3 regions of the Bradyrhizobium sp. Pha-3 genome follow, and region 1 is predicted to be linked to each of the others. Evidence: riboswitches for the same ligand, from Rfam matches in the RefSeq annotation. Region 1 holds a riboswitch; each other region holds the start of a gene.
What was found. Region 1 has a riboswitch for cobalamin ahead of ACE10X_RS02440 (TonB-dependent receptor). Riboswitches for the same ligand answer to the same signal wherever they lie in the genome.
Positions count from the first base shown of each region.

Region 2: linked by a shared signal. The riboswitch ahead of ACE10X_RS09460 (ribonucleoside-diphosphate reductase subunit alpha) and the one ahead of ACE10X_RS02440 (TonB-dependent receptor) in region 1 are both predicted to bind cobalamin.
Region 3: linked by a shared signal. The riboswitch ahead of ACE10X_RS40155 (TonB-dependent siderophore receptor) and the one ahead of ACE10X_RS02440 (TonB-dependent receptor) in region 1 are both predicted to bind cobalamin.

Region 1 is NZ_CP170151.1:542,485-546,694, forward strand. It holds gene ACE10X_RS02435 (hypothetical protein) at 1-79, opposite strand, end outside; gene ACE10X_RS02440 (TonB-dependent receptor) at 192-2,459, opposite strand; cobalamin riboswitch at 2,568-2,766, opposite strand; gene ACE10X_RS02445 (FecCD family ABC transporter permease) at 2,879-3,922, shown strand; gene ACE10X_RS02450 (ABC transporter ATP-binding protein) at 3,919-4,210, shown strand, end outside.
Region 2 is NZ_CP170151.1:1,976,056-1,980,265, forward strand. It holds gene ACE10X_RS09455 (hypothetical protein) at 1-912, shown strand, start outside; cobalamin riboswitch at 1,314-1,530, shown strand; gene ACE10X_RS09460 (ribonucleoside-diphosphate reductase subunit alpha) at 1,741-3,570, shown strand; gene ACE10X_RS09465 (ribonucleotide-diphosphate reductase subunit beta) at 3,561-4,210, shown strand, end outside.
Region 3 is NZ_CP170151.1:8,401,164-8,405,373, forward strand. It holds gene ACE10X_RS40155 (TonB-dependent siderophore receptor) at 1-2,038, opposite strand, end outside; cobalamin riboswitch at 2,144-2,340, opposite strand; gene ACE10X_RS40160 (GTP-binding protein) at 2,570-3,499, opposite strand; gene ACE10X_RS40165 (amidohydrolase family protein) at 3,501-4,210, opposite strand, start outside.

The sequences.
Region 1 (4,210 bases):
GCGGAGGCTTCTTCGACTTATCGTCGGTCTTGTCTTTGGTCTTGGCGCCGTCCTTGCTCGTCTTTCCGGCCTTGGCCATGCGTTTCCCCTGCACGGGTCAAATCAGCTGGCGGAATTCTACTCCAGTTTGCGGACGCTTGTAACGTGATGAGAGGGTACGGCGGAGTCGCACCCCGCCCCACCGGATAGCTCTAAAACGTCGCGCCGGCCTTTACCATGTAGGTGCGGCCCGGCAGCGGATAGGCCGAGAAGCGGCCCTCCGTGAACGTGCTCGCGATGGCGTAGTCGTAATAGAGCGCGTTGAACAGGTTGTTCACGCTCAGCGACCAGAAGAAGCGGTCATACTGCCCGCTCAGCTTGATATCGGCGGTGGCATTGCCGGGAATCCGGCTCTGGGTGTTGGCCTGGTCGTTGTCCATGATGCGCGAACTCCAGGCCCGCACCGTGGCGTCGAACACCAGATAGTTCTGCCAGATATTCCAGGTGACGCCGAGATTGCCGGTGTAGCGCGACACCAGCGGCACGTCGTTGCCGGCCCAGATGCCTTCGCGGAACACCGCACGGGTGATCGCCATGCCGCCGCGCAGGGTGACGCTGCCGCTGACCTTGAGCGCTGCGCTGGTCTCCGAGCCGTAGCGGCGGGTGGGGTCGAGGTTGGTGTTGAAGAACAGCACCGGGTTGAAATGGATCTCGTTCTCGAGATCCATCAGATAGACGCTGGTTTGGACCTGGAAGCGGTTGGTCCTGAGGCGAAAGCCGCCCTCGACGTCCTGCGAGGTCTGGGTCTTGAGCTGGAAGGTCTGCGGGATCGGGGCGAAGGTCAGCGGGTCGAATGACGGACCCGACGCGACGCGTTCATCGACATCAGGCGTGCGGAATGCGCGGGCCGCGCGGCCGAACACCGAGAAGGTGTCGGTCAGGCGATGCTCGACACCGACATGCAGCGCGTATTGCGTCTCGTTGCTGTCGAGCGGCGCCGCCTGCGCGTCGAACGCGAACGGCGCGTTCGGGTCGTAGCGATCGCGCGCCGAGACGCTGGTGTTCTGCACGCGCGCGCCGTAGGAGAAGTCCGTCGTCGGCAGCACGCCGATCGTGTGCTGCCAGTAGCCGGCCACGCTCTGCTGCTCGATATTGTAGATGTGGAACGGGTCGACGCCCCGATAGGCGCCGCGCGCCTCGCGGAAGGTCGAATCGTAATAGTCGATGCCGGTCAAGATCGTCGACGGCATCCCCAGCATCACATTCTTGACGCTGAGCCGCGGCGTGAGCGACCAGGTCTGCAGCGCGGCGTCATTGTAGGTCGAAGCGAAGCTGATGGTCGGCACCGTGCCGAAGAAGCCGCTCTGCGTCTCGCGCTGCCGCCAGCCGCCGTCGACGATGAGGTCGACGCCGTTGATCAGCGTCCTGGTGAAGCCGGCGGTGACGCTGGCGGTTTGCTGGTTGGCGTAGTCGAAGGGCGTCGCGGCGCCGCGGCGATCGGTGAGCAGTTCGTTGACGCCGATCGACGGATCGACCAGCCGTCCTCCGGGCAGGCCGAGCTTCTGGTCGCTGCCGGTGACGGTGAGGAAGGCGGTGAGATCAGGCGTGGTGTAGCTGACGTTGCCGACGGCGTTGCGTTGGTCGAGCGCATTGTTGACGCGGTAGCCGTCGGACTTGATGCCGTTGCCGTAGAACGAGGTGGACCACGGTCCGGAATTGAGCGCAGCGGAGACCGCGGCCATGCGGGTGTTGAACGAGCCGACTCCGGCCTCGGCCCGCATCGTCGTCGGCGGGCCGCCGACGCCCGTCTTGGTGATGATGTTGACCACGCCGCCCACCGCGTTGTCGCCGTAGAGCACGGCGCCGCTGTTGCCGCGCGTGATCTCGATGCGCTCGATGGAATCGAGCGGGATCGTGGTGAGGTCGAAGCCGGCCTTGTCGACGTCGTTAAGGCGGCGGCCGTTGAGCAGGAACAGCGTGTTGTCGGTCGCGAATGCGCCGAAACCGCGCAGGTCGACCGAGGTCTTGGCGCCGTTCGGCCCGCCATAGGGCGTTTGCAGCTGCACGCCCGGCACCTGCGCAAGAATCTCCGGTAACGACTGCACCGGCGAATGCGCGATGTCGTCGGCGGTGATCACGGCCGAGGAGGCGCCGACAATGCCGGCGAACTGGCGGCCGCCGCCGGTGCCACCCGTTCCGGTGGCCACGCCGCTCCCCGTCGTGCCCGATCCGCTGCCGCTGCCCGTATTGTTACTCTGCGTGGTGCCCGGCGCCGGGCGGCGCGGCGCCGGCGCTTCGTCAGCGGCCGGCCTGGCGCGCGTGACGTTCTGGTCGCCCGGCTTGGTGACTTCGATCGCCGGCAACTGATCGGGAGCGGGTGCCTGCTGCGCCCGCGCGGCGGAGACAAGGATTGCCGGCGCGATCATCGTCGACGCGAGCAGAAGCGCGCGGTGCCGCCGATCGAGAGGGAAGGAAAACATAAGCGAGGCCTCGGCAACGTCAGTGGCACGTCACCGCGAACCAGTCTCACCATCGTGCTCACGGCATCAGGTGAAGCTCATGCCTGTACTCCCCGACTGGCATCCTCGCGTGTGACCACGGCTGACGGCAGGTCTCCTGGCTCGCGGGTCGTTACCCTTCGTCGCCTTCCCAGGACCGAGATTCCCAGTGGCCTGTGACGAAGGATTCACCGCATACAGTTGCGGGGGCAGCCGCGGCGTTGGGGAAGTTTCCCCGTACCGCATTCCCTTTTCATCTCATGAAAGAACCGTCATGTTCATCTAGGGTTCGGCCGGGCAGCAAAGTCAATCCGGCCGAAGTCGGGCGGCGGCCGGGCGGCCACGGTTTTTGTCGAGTGTCGCTTGTCTGCCACGGCGATCGCTGTAAGACCATGGGTTCAATGAGCGTGCAGGATTTTGCCTTGGCGGCCGAGGTCGCGGCGCGACGCCGGTGGGGCGCCACCGCGGCGTTGCTCGCGCTCGTGGTCCTGCTGCTGGTGATCTCGCTCGGCATCGGGCCGGTGCGGCTGTCGCCGCTTGCGGTGATCGAGGCGCTGTTCGGCGGCGGCAGCGACGTGGCGCAGGTGATCGTGCGCGAGATCCGCCTGCCACGCACCATCCTGGCATTCGCGATCGGCGCTATTCTCGGGCTGTCCGGTGCGGCGCTGCAAGGGCTGCTGCGTAATCCGCTGGCCTCGCCGTCGCTGTTCGGCGCGCCGCAATCGGCGGCCTTCGGCGCGGTGCTGGTGATCGCGCTGGGCCTCGCCGATGTGCGCTCCTATGCGCTGCCGGTGGTGGCGATCATCGCCGCCTTCGGCTCGGTGTTCGCGCTGCTTGCGATCGCCGGCCGCAATGCCGGGCTCTTGATCCTGATCCTCGTGGGGCTCGCGATCTCGAGCTTTGCGGGGGCGGCGACGGCGCTGGTGATGAATCTCTCGAGCAATCCGTTTGTGGTGCTGGAGATCGCGTTTTGGCTGCTCGGCTCGCTGGAAGACCGCAGCTTCCAGCACGTGGCGCTGGCACTGCCCTTCATCGTCGCGGGCGCCGCCATCCTGCTCAGCCAGGCGAGCGCCTTCCGCGCGCTGACGCTTGGCGAGGAGGCGGCGCAGAGCCTCGGCGTCGACGTCGGGCGGTTGCGGCTCCTCGTGATCACAGGTGTGGCGCTCGGCGTCGGCGGCGCGGTCGCGGTCACCGGCACGATCGGCTTCATCGGCCTTGTCGCGCCGCATCTGATGCGTCCGCTGATCGGTCACGATCCGGCGCGGCTCTTGGTGCCGAGCGCGCTCACCGGTTCGGCGCTGCTGCTCGCGGCCGATATCGCGGTACGCATCATCCCCTCGACATCGGACATCAAGGTCGGCGTGCTGACCTCGATCATCGGCGTGCCGTTCTTCCTTTACCTCATCATGCGCGAACGCCGCGCGCTCGGCGGAGGCGTGGCATGACGCTGCTCTCCGCCGCCGCTCTCAATGCCTCGCTCGGCAGCCGCGAGGTGCTGCGCGATATCTCGCTGTCGCTGCCATCGGGCCATCTGGTCGCGCTGGTCGGGCCGAACGGCGCCGGCAAGACCACGCTGCTGCGCGCGCTGGCCGGGCTGATTCCCTCCGATGGCGAGATCCGGATCGGGGGCGATCCGCTGGCGTCGCTGCCGCTGCGCGAGCGCGCGAAACGCTTTGCCTATCTGCCGCAGGGGCACATGGTGCACTGGCCGCTGCCGGCGCGCGACATCGTCG
Region 2 (4,210 bases), 1.4 Mb from region 1:
CGGTCTAAAGCTATATTCCATAATATTTATGCTTCTGATGATCCGAGGGCATATTTCTCGATCCTCGGAGACCTAGATTATATGATTCCGGACGTGGCTGAGCCGGTTGTGCGCCAAATCCTGGCAGCGAAAGCTTCGGCAACCGGCCTTAAGCCCGTCGTGCTCGACGTTGGATGTTCATACGGCATCAACGCAGCAGTGCATCGCTTTCCGCTGACCTTCGGGGGCTTGCGTCACCGCTACGCCCGGCGTGAGATGAGGGCGATCAGTTCTGAAACACTGGTGAGTCTCGATCGCAATTTTTATGCAGCCTGGCCTGATGTCGGGTTGGCGCGCTTTATCGGCCTCGACGTGTCGGTACAGGCGATCAGCTATGCAAAGAGTGTTGGCCTCTTGGAGCAGGGCATCGTCGCTGACCTTGAAAAGGAGGCGCTATCGACGGATAGCGCGCGCATTCTCCGCTCCGTGGATGTTATCATGTCAACCGGATGCATCGGCTACGTTACCGAGAAGACGTTCAGCGAGATTCTCGATGCGACAGAGAAGCAACCATGGATCATCTCCTTTGTGCTACGAATGTTCCCATTTGAATCGTTGGCCGAAGCGTTTGCAAAGCGTGGTCTTGTGACAGAACGTCTTACCGGCGCGACGTTTATCCAGCGTCGCTTTCGCGATGCTGAAGAGTTTGAAAGTTGTTTGGCCAGCTTGGCGGCCCTTGGCGTGGATGCGACCGGCCTCGAATCAGAAGGGCTGTTGCATGCGGATCTGATCTTGTCTCGCCCAGAGGCGGATGCGCGGGCCACGCCTCTGGAAGACGTTGTCACCGTCGCCAGCGGCAGGGGACGGCCGATTGGACCCCGTTACGTTCATGTTGAAAGCAACGAGGGCTTGCACGTTGCGCTGGAGCCCTGACAGTTAAGGACCACTGTGCAGCGCGCGAGTCTCTTCGGCGCTGGATCAAGACGTCGAAAAACAAGGCCATTCTGGTCGAAGGCGCGCCAGGGCCAATGTTGTTCGCCGACGATGGATAACGATTCGTCCAGATGCCATTTGTCGCGGCGAGCGCTGCGATTCAGATCGGAGAGCGCCTTGCCGAATTCCCTCTCTGCTGACGCGCGGTTTCATAGATCGCATCAATGCGACACGTGGGTCAGAATTTCCTCGACTATGCGCAAGCTTAACGGAAACTGAAAGGCAGCCCAAGGCATCTCTGCAGCAAGAAGTGACAGCGGCGATAGAGTGGTCCGGGCGGTCGGTATGTTTTTGCCTTCTAAATCTTGATCTCTCCAATTGACGAATCCCGGCGCGTAGACCTATCTATAGTCAGTCACGGTCTTCCGTTCCCCACATCTTGTAGGGTGGAAGCTAAGAGGGAACCCGGTGCGCCAAAACGGCAACTCCGGGGCTGCCCCCGCAACTGTAAGCGGCGAGCGGTTGTCATCATGGTCACTGGCGCGACACAGCGCCGGGAAGGCCGATGGCCGCAGTGACCCGCGAGCCAGGAGACCTGCCGCGACCGAATGAAAGTCCTCGGGCGGGGTGTCCCGGTGGGTCGCTTGCAGCCGGGGACATTTGCCCGGATTCCTCGCAAGTCGTCCGCGCCGGCCCGCGCCCAACATCGCGGGGTTGCCGATGTCGCCGTCTTACAATTTCGATCAGCAGGGTCATCTCATTGAGCCGCCGCATGTGCAGCCGCGCCCAGCGCAGGCAAGGCCTACCCCGCCTGAGTCGGGTCTTGTCTTGCCATCGCCGGCTCCGCTGCCGCGCCCCCTTGCTCCATCGCCAAGGCGGGCCGATCTCAAGCTCGATCGGACGCGCGACGACCTGTTGACGCCGTTCGGCAAGCTGACGGTGACCGACCGTTACCTGCTCGCCGGCGAATTGCTCCAGGACATGTTCGCGCGGGTGTCTTGCGCCTTCGCGGATGATGTTGCGCATGCCCAACGTCTCTATGATGCGATGTCTCGGCTGTGGTTCATGCCGGCCACACCGGTGCTGTCCAACGGCGGCACCACGCGCGGTCTGCCGATCTCATGCTTCCTTAACTCGGTGTCGGACTCGCTCGAAGGCATCGTCGGCACCTGGAACGAGAATGTCTGGCTTGCCTCTAACGGCGGCGGCATCGGCACCTACTGGGGCAACGTTCGCTCGATCGGCGAGAAGGTGAAGGGCGGCGTTACCTCGGGTATCATCCCGTTCATCCACGTCATGGACGGCCTGACATTGGCGATCAGCCAGGGCTCGTTGCGGCGCGGCTCTGCGGCGGTCTATCTCGATATCCACCATCCCGAGATCGAGGAGTTCCTCGAGATTCGCAAGGCGTCCGGCGACTTCAACCGCAAGAGTCTCAACCTGCACCACGGGATCAACGTTACCGACGCGTTCATGCGTGCCGTGGGCGCCGGCACCGCGTTCGCTCTGCGCAGCCCGAGGACCAACGATGTCATCCGCGAGATCGACGCCCGCCAACTGTGGCAACGCATCCTGGAGAACCGGCTGCAGACCGGCGAGCCTTACTTGTTGTTTATTGACACCGTGAACCGGTCGCTCCCCAAGCACCAGCGCGAGCTCGGCCTCAAGGTCTCTACCTCCAACCTGTGCAGCGAAATTACCCTGCCGACCGGCATCGATCATCGCGGCGAGGAGCGCACCGCGGTGTGCTGCCTGTCGTCGCTCAACCTCGAGACCTGGGATCAGTGGAATGAGAAGCCAGGCTTCATCGAGGACGTCATGCGCTTCCTCGACAACGTGCTGACCCACTTCATCACGGTGGCGCCGGACGGCATGAAGCGTGCCCGCTACGCCGCCTTGCGTGAGCGCTCCGTCGGCCTCGGCGTCATGGGCTTCCATTCGTTCCTGCAGGCCAAGGGCATTCCGATGGAAAGTGTCGTGGCCAAGTCGTTCAATCTGAACATGTTCCGGAAAATCCGTCGCGATGCCGACGCGGCATCCGTGACGCTCGCGCGCGAGCGTGGGCCGTGCCCGGATGCACTGGAACGCGGTGTGATGGCGCGCTTCAGCCATAAGATCGCGATCGCGCCAACCGCCTCGATCAGCATCATCTGCGGCGGGACTAGCGCTTGCGTCGAGCCGATCCCGGCCAACATCTACACCCATAAGACCTTGTCCGGTGCCATCTCGGTGCGTAATCCGCATCTCGCCAAGCTGCTGGCCGCCAAGGGCGCAGATACTTCGGCGACCTGGCAGTCGATCATCGCGCACGAGGGTTCAGTCGCCCATCTCGACACCCTGTCGGAACACGAAAAAGCGGTCTTTCGCACCGCCTTCGAAATCGACCAGCGCTGGATCGTCGAGCTTGCCGCCGACCGCGCCGCGTTCATTTGCCAGAGCCAGTCGATTAACCTCTATCTGCCGGCCGACGTCGATAAGTGGGACCTTCACATGCTGCATTGGACGGCATGGAAGCGCGGGGTGAAGAGCCTCTACTACTGCCGTTCAAAATCGATCTCGCGCGCGGCGTTCGCCGGCAACATCGCTGACGGCGACAACGCGGCGCCGCCGCAGCCGCAGCGGCACACTGACTATGAGGAGTGCCTCGCATGTCAGTGATCGATCTCTCATCCGTCGATCCGCGCACACTGATCGGCAAACGGTGCGTCGGCCTCCTCGACTCGACCGGCAGCTATGACGTCGATCGCTACGCCTGGGCTTACGAGTTCTGGAAGCGCCAGCAGCAGACCCATTGGATGGGCGAGGAGGTGCCGCTTGGTGCCGACCTCAAGGATTGGGCATCGGACCGCGTTACCGACAGTGAGCGCGCGCTGCTCACTCAGATCTTCCGTTTCTTCACCCAATCGGACATCGAAGTCGGCGATAACTATCTTAAGCGCTACATCCCGATCTTCCAGCCGCTCACCGTCCAGATGATGATGGCGGCCTTCACTAATATGGAGACGGTCCACATCGACGCCTATGCGCTGCTGCTCAAAACGCTCGGCATGCCCAAGACCGAGTTCGAGGCATTTCGCGGCTATTCCGAGATGCGTGCCAAGGCGGACTACATGCACGAGTTCGGCGTCGACACAGTAGCCGATGTCGCCAGGACCTTGGCGATGTTCGGCGCCTTCACCGAAGGCATGGCGTTGTTCGCGAGCTTCGCGATGCTGCTCAATTTCCCCCGCCACAACAAGATGAACGGCATGGGACAGATCGTAAGCTGGTCGGTTCGCGACGAGAGCCTGCATTGTGA
Region 3 (4,210 bases), 1.5 Mb from region 1:
AGTTGGGCGCGAAATCCCACGTCAGCCAGACGTTCGAGACCTGCTGCGGCACGTTGACCGGGACATTGCCGTTGAAGCTGACGATCTTGCCGCCGACAACCTGGCTGTTGTTGTCGTATCTGGCGCGCAGCAGCGCAAGATTGGCGTCGACGCGCCAGCGGTCGCTCAGCGCGAGCCCGATCGAACCTTCGACCCCGCGGGATGATTGCTGGCCGATTTGCAATGCCAGGCCGCCGGTGGGATTGCCGGGATCGGGAATCGTGAGCCCGGTCTTGACGATCTCGTAGGCAGCTAGCGTCCACTCGCCGCGGCCGCCCCAGAACGACTGCTTGACCCCGATCTCGGTCTGCTTGCCGGTCGCAAGCTGGAAGGTTTTTTGCGTCGTCGACAGCGAGATCAGATTGCTGACCGGATCGACGCCGACCGCATACTGACCGTAGAACGCGAGGTTCTTGATCGGCTCGTAGACGAGGCCAGCGCGCCAGCTGGTGCCCGATAGCGTCGTCTCAAAACTGTTTGCCGGCGTCTTGTAGTCGGTGCGGTCGACCTCGGGGCGATCATACCTGACCCCGGTGACCAGCGACAATCGATCGGTCAGCGAGAGCCGATCCTCGGCGAACAGCGCGTATTGATTGACGATCGCGTTGAAGCCCGGCGTGGTCGCCGTCGTCGTCGCGAAGAACGATCCCGGATCGAACACGTAAGGATTGACCGACGACGCGCCGCCATAGGGCGAGTTGTTGGTATGGGTGAAGTCGATCCGGTTGACGTCGAACCCGGCGACGACCTGGTTCGCAAGTCCAAACACGTGGCCGCTGACGGTCGTATCCATCCGGTTGCCGAGCTGCCTCTGGTCGTGGAAGATTTCGATATAGCTCGTGCGATCGATCAGTTGGGTCTTCGGATTCCAGGTGTAGTTCTCGATGTCGCGCCAGTGCCGCTCGCTGGTCAGGTAATACAGCGTGTTGTTGACCTTGATGCCGTCGGCGACGTCCCACTCGGTCTTGAACCGGGTCCAGCTGTCCTGATAGCGGATCGCGCTGTCCGCCGCGTTGTAGTTCTTGAAGCGCAGCGCGTCCTGGATCGAGCCGTTGATCAGCGGCGTGCCGAAATAGCGTGACGGGCTGCGGTCGCCGTAGTCCTCCGACAGCGTGAAGGCGAGATTGTCCGACGCCTGCACCCGCACGGCAGCGGAGACCACCGCGTTCGAGGTCTTGTCGCGATCGACCCAGCCGTCCGACATGTTGCCGGTGGCGTTGACGCGGTACGACACATTGGGATTGATCGGACCGGTGCTGTCCACCGAGAGCCGCCGGGTCATGTTGCTGTCGAGCGAGACCTCGGCCTCATTATAGGGCGTGTTCTGCGGCTTCTTCGGAATCACGTTGATGACGCCGCCGATCGCGCCCTCGCCGTACAGCACCGAGGCCGGGCCGCGCAGCACCTCGATGCGTTGCGTCGACCAGGTGTCGTAGGGGAACGTCAGCGTGCCGGAGCCGATATAGAAACGCGTGCCGTCATACAGCGTCATCACCGAGTTGCTGCCGGCAAAGCCGCGGGTGCTAAACGACAGGCCGCCATTGCCGGGCGCCGGCGTTGCGATGAAGCCGGCCGCGTCCTGGGTGACGGCATCGAGCACATTATGCTGGCCGCGTTCGGCGATGGTCTGCGCCGTGATGATCTCGACGCTGGCGGGCGTCTGCAGCGGCGTCAGATTGAGACGACTGCCGGTGCCGCCCTGCGTGGTGGCATTGAGCGTCGGCGATGCCGCCCCCGATGCGCCTGACGTCGCGGCGCGCGGCGTGTTGCCGGCTGGTGCGGCCGTGGCGGGTCTCGGCCGTGGCCGCGCCGCGGCGGCCATGTCACGGCTGCGCACCGCAGGCTTCGACCTTGCCGCAGCGGAAGGCGCGACCTCGATCGGATCGAGCCTGGTTGGTGGAGGAGTTTGTGCCAAGCCTTCGGCCGGCAGCAGCAGCGATGACAGGGAGCAGACGAGACCGAGGCGCCATTTGCGCGCAACGGGAAAGGACGGAGACATGGAGGGACTCGCGGTAACGTGGCACGTCACCGCGAACGCGGACTGGCGCATTGCCCAAAAGGCAGTGCTCCGATCCCACCAGGACGCCCCCGCCCGATGTGCTCGCGTGTGACCACGACTGACGGCAGGTCTCCTGGCTCACGGGTCATCGCCTGTCGACGCCTTCCCGGGCCTGATAGCCCAGTGGCAAATTGACGAAAGGCTCGCCGTTTACAGTTGCGGGGACAGCTGCGGCATTGGGGTTACCCTCGCACCGCATTCCCTTTTGATCCCCGAAGGGAACCGTCGGCAAAAACGATAGGTGGTGCCGGCAAGGCTGTCAATTCGATGCGATCGTCGCACACATGCTTTGCGAGATGCTGCTGCGGCGATGACACAGCGACATCTGCGGCTGACGCGAGGACCCTTTGTCATTCCGTCATCCTGAGGTGCGAGCGGAGCGAGCCTCGAAGGATGCACGGCCACCAGCCGGGCCGTCGCCCCTTCGAGTCGCCGCTTCGCGGCTCCTCAGGATGACGGAGAATCTTCGCATCACTTGGCTTCGACGCATCCCTGCATCACCTCATCAATCTCCGCCCGCGAGAGCGCACCCATCTCGGCGATGAACACGATGCGCGTGCGCGGCACGCCGGGCGACGGCACGCCGCCCGCAGCCAAGGTCGCGCGGCCGCCGGCGAGTTGAAACACCGTCAGCCGCCCGGGCTGCTCCACCGTCTCGAACAATCCCTTCGCCCGCGCCAGCTTCGGCGCCAGCCTGCCGATCGCCTGCTGCAAGCGCGGCAGCACGACGGGCTGCTCCGAGATCCAGCTCAGCGTCTCGAAGCGATCGGACGCCGGCCGTCGCGGCGCGGTCTCGCGCGGCGCCGGCAGATGATCGAGATCCGCCGGAAACAGCAGCGCGGCCGGCACCTCGCCATGCAACGCATCGACCACCACGACTGCCGGACGCGCCGCGCGCACGGCGTCGCGGATCGCGGCGCACGCGGCGGCATCGGCCAGATCGACCTTGCTCAGCGCCACCACGTCCGCCGCCCGCAGCTGCGAGCGCAGCAGCGCATCGTTCAGCATCCCCGCAGGTTGCGTCGCATCGACCACGCACAGCACGGTCTCGAGCGGCGCCTCCTTCCAGATCACGGGATCCATCAGGTTGCGCACGATGTCGGCGGGATCGGCGATCCCGCTGGTCTCGATCACGATGAATTCGGGACGCGGATCACGCCGCAGCAGCGTGGCGAGCGTGCGCAGCAGGTCGCCCTCCAGCGTGCAGCAGATGCAGCCATTACTCAGGCTGACCACGCCGTCGCCGGCGCCCGCGATCAGCTCCGCGTCGATATTGATCGCACCGAAATCGTTGACCACGGCGGCGATGCGCCGCCCTTGCGCATGCGCCAGCAGATGGTTGACGACCGTGGTCTTGCCCGCCCCGAGGAAGCCCGCGACCAGCAGGATCGGGACCGGCACCTCAGCCTCCGGTGACGGGCCGGCGCACCGGCCGGCCGGGACGCGCCGCGACATCGAGCACCCCATCGCTGATCAGCGGCTGGCCGCTGACCACGAGATGCCGCACGCCCTCCGCCGGACGATTCATCGCGGAGAAGGTCGCGCGATCGCTCAGCGCCTCGAAGTCGAACACCACGACATCGGCGTCGGCGCCGACCTGCAGCCTGCCCTTGGCCCGCATCGCCGGCGTGCTCGCCGACAGGATCTCGGCCGGGATCAGCGCGCATTTGCGGATGCCCTCGAGCAACGACACTTTCTTGCGCTCGCGCACCCATTCGCGGATGAAGCGGGTGAAGCAGCCCGCCGAGCGCGGGTGCGAGGTGGCATCGTCGGGCAGCGGCCAGGCGTCGCCGGTGTAGGGGCGGCCGTCCGACAGCGTCCACGGCATCGCGTCGGAGGCGATCGCGCCGCCCGGATACAGCACCGCCATGTCGAGCAGATCGCGATGATGCGCGTTGTTCTCGATGTCGAGCACGTGCCACAGCACCAAGGTCGAGGGCTCTTCGGCCTGTGCCGCCAGCAGTTCCTCGCGGCTGCCGAAGCGATGACCGTCGGTCACGCGCTGCACCGAATCATAGCCGAGGCCGTTGCGTTCCTCGAATTTCGGATCGCTGAAGAAGGTCGCCGCCAGCACGGTCGAGCCGGTGCCGTAGGGATAGGCCTCCACCGTAA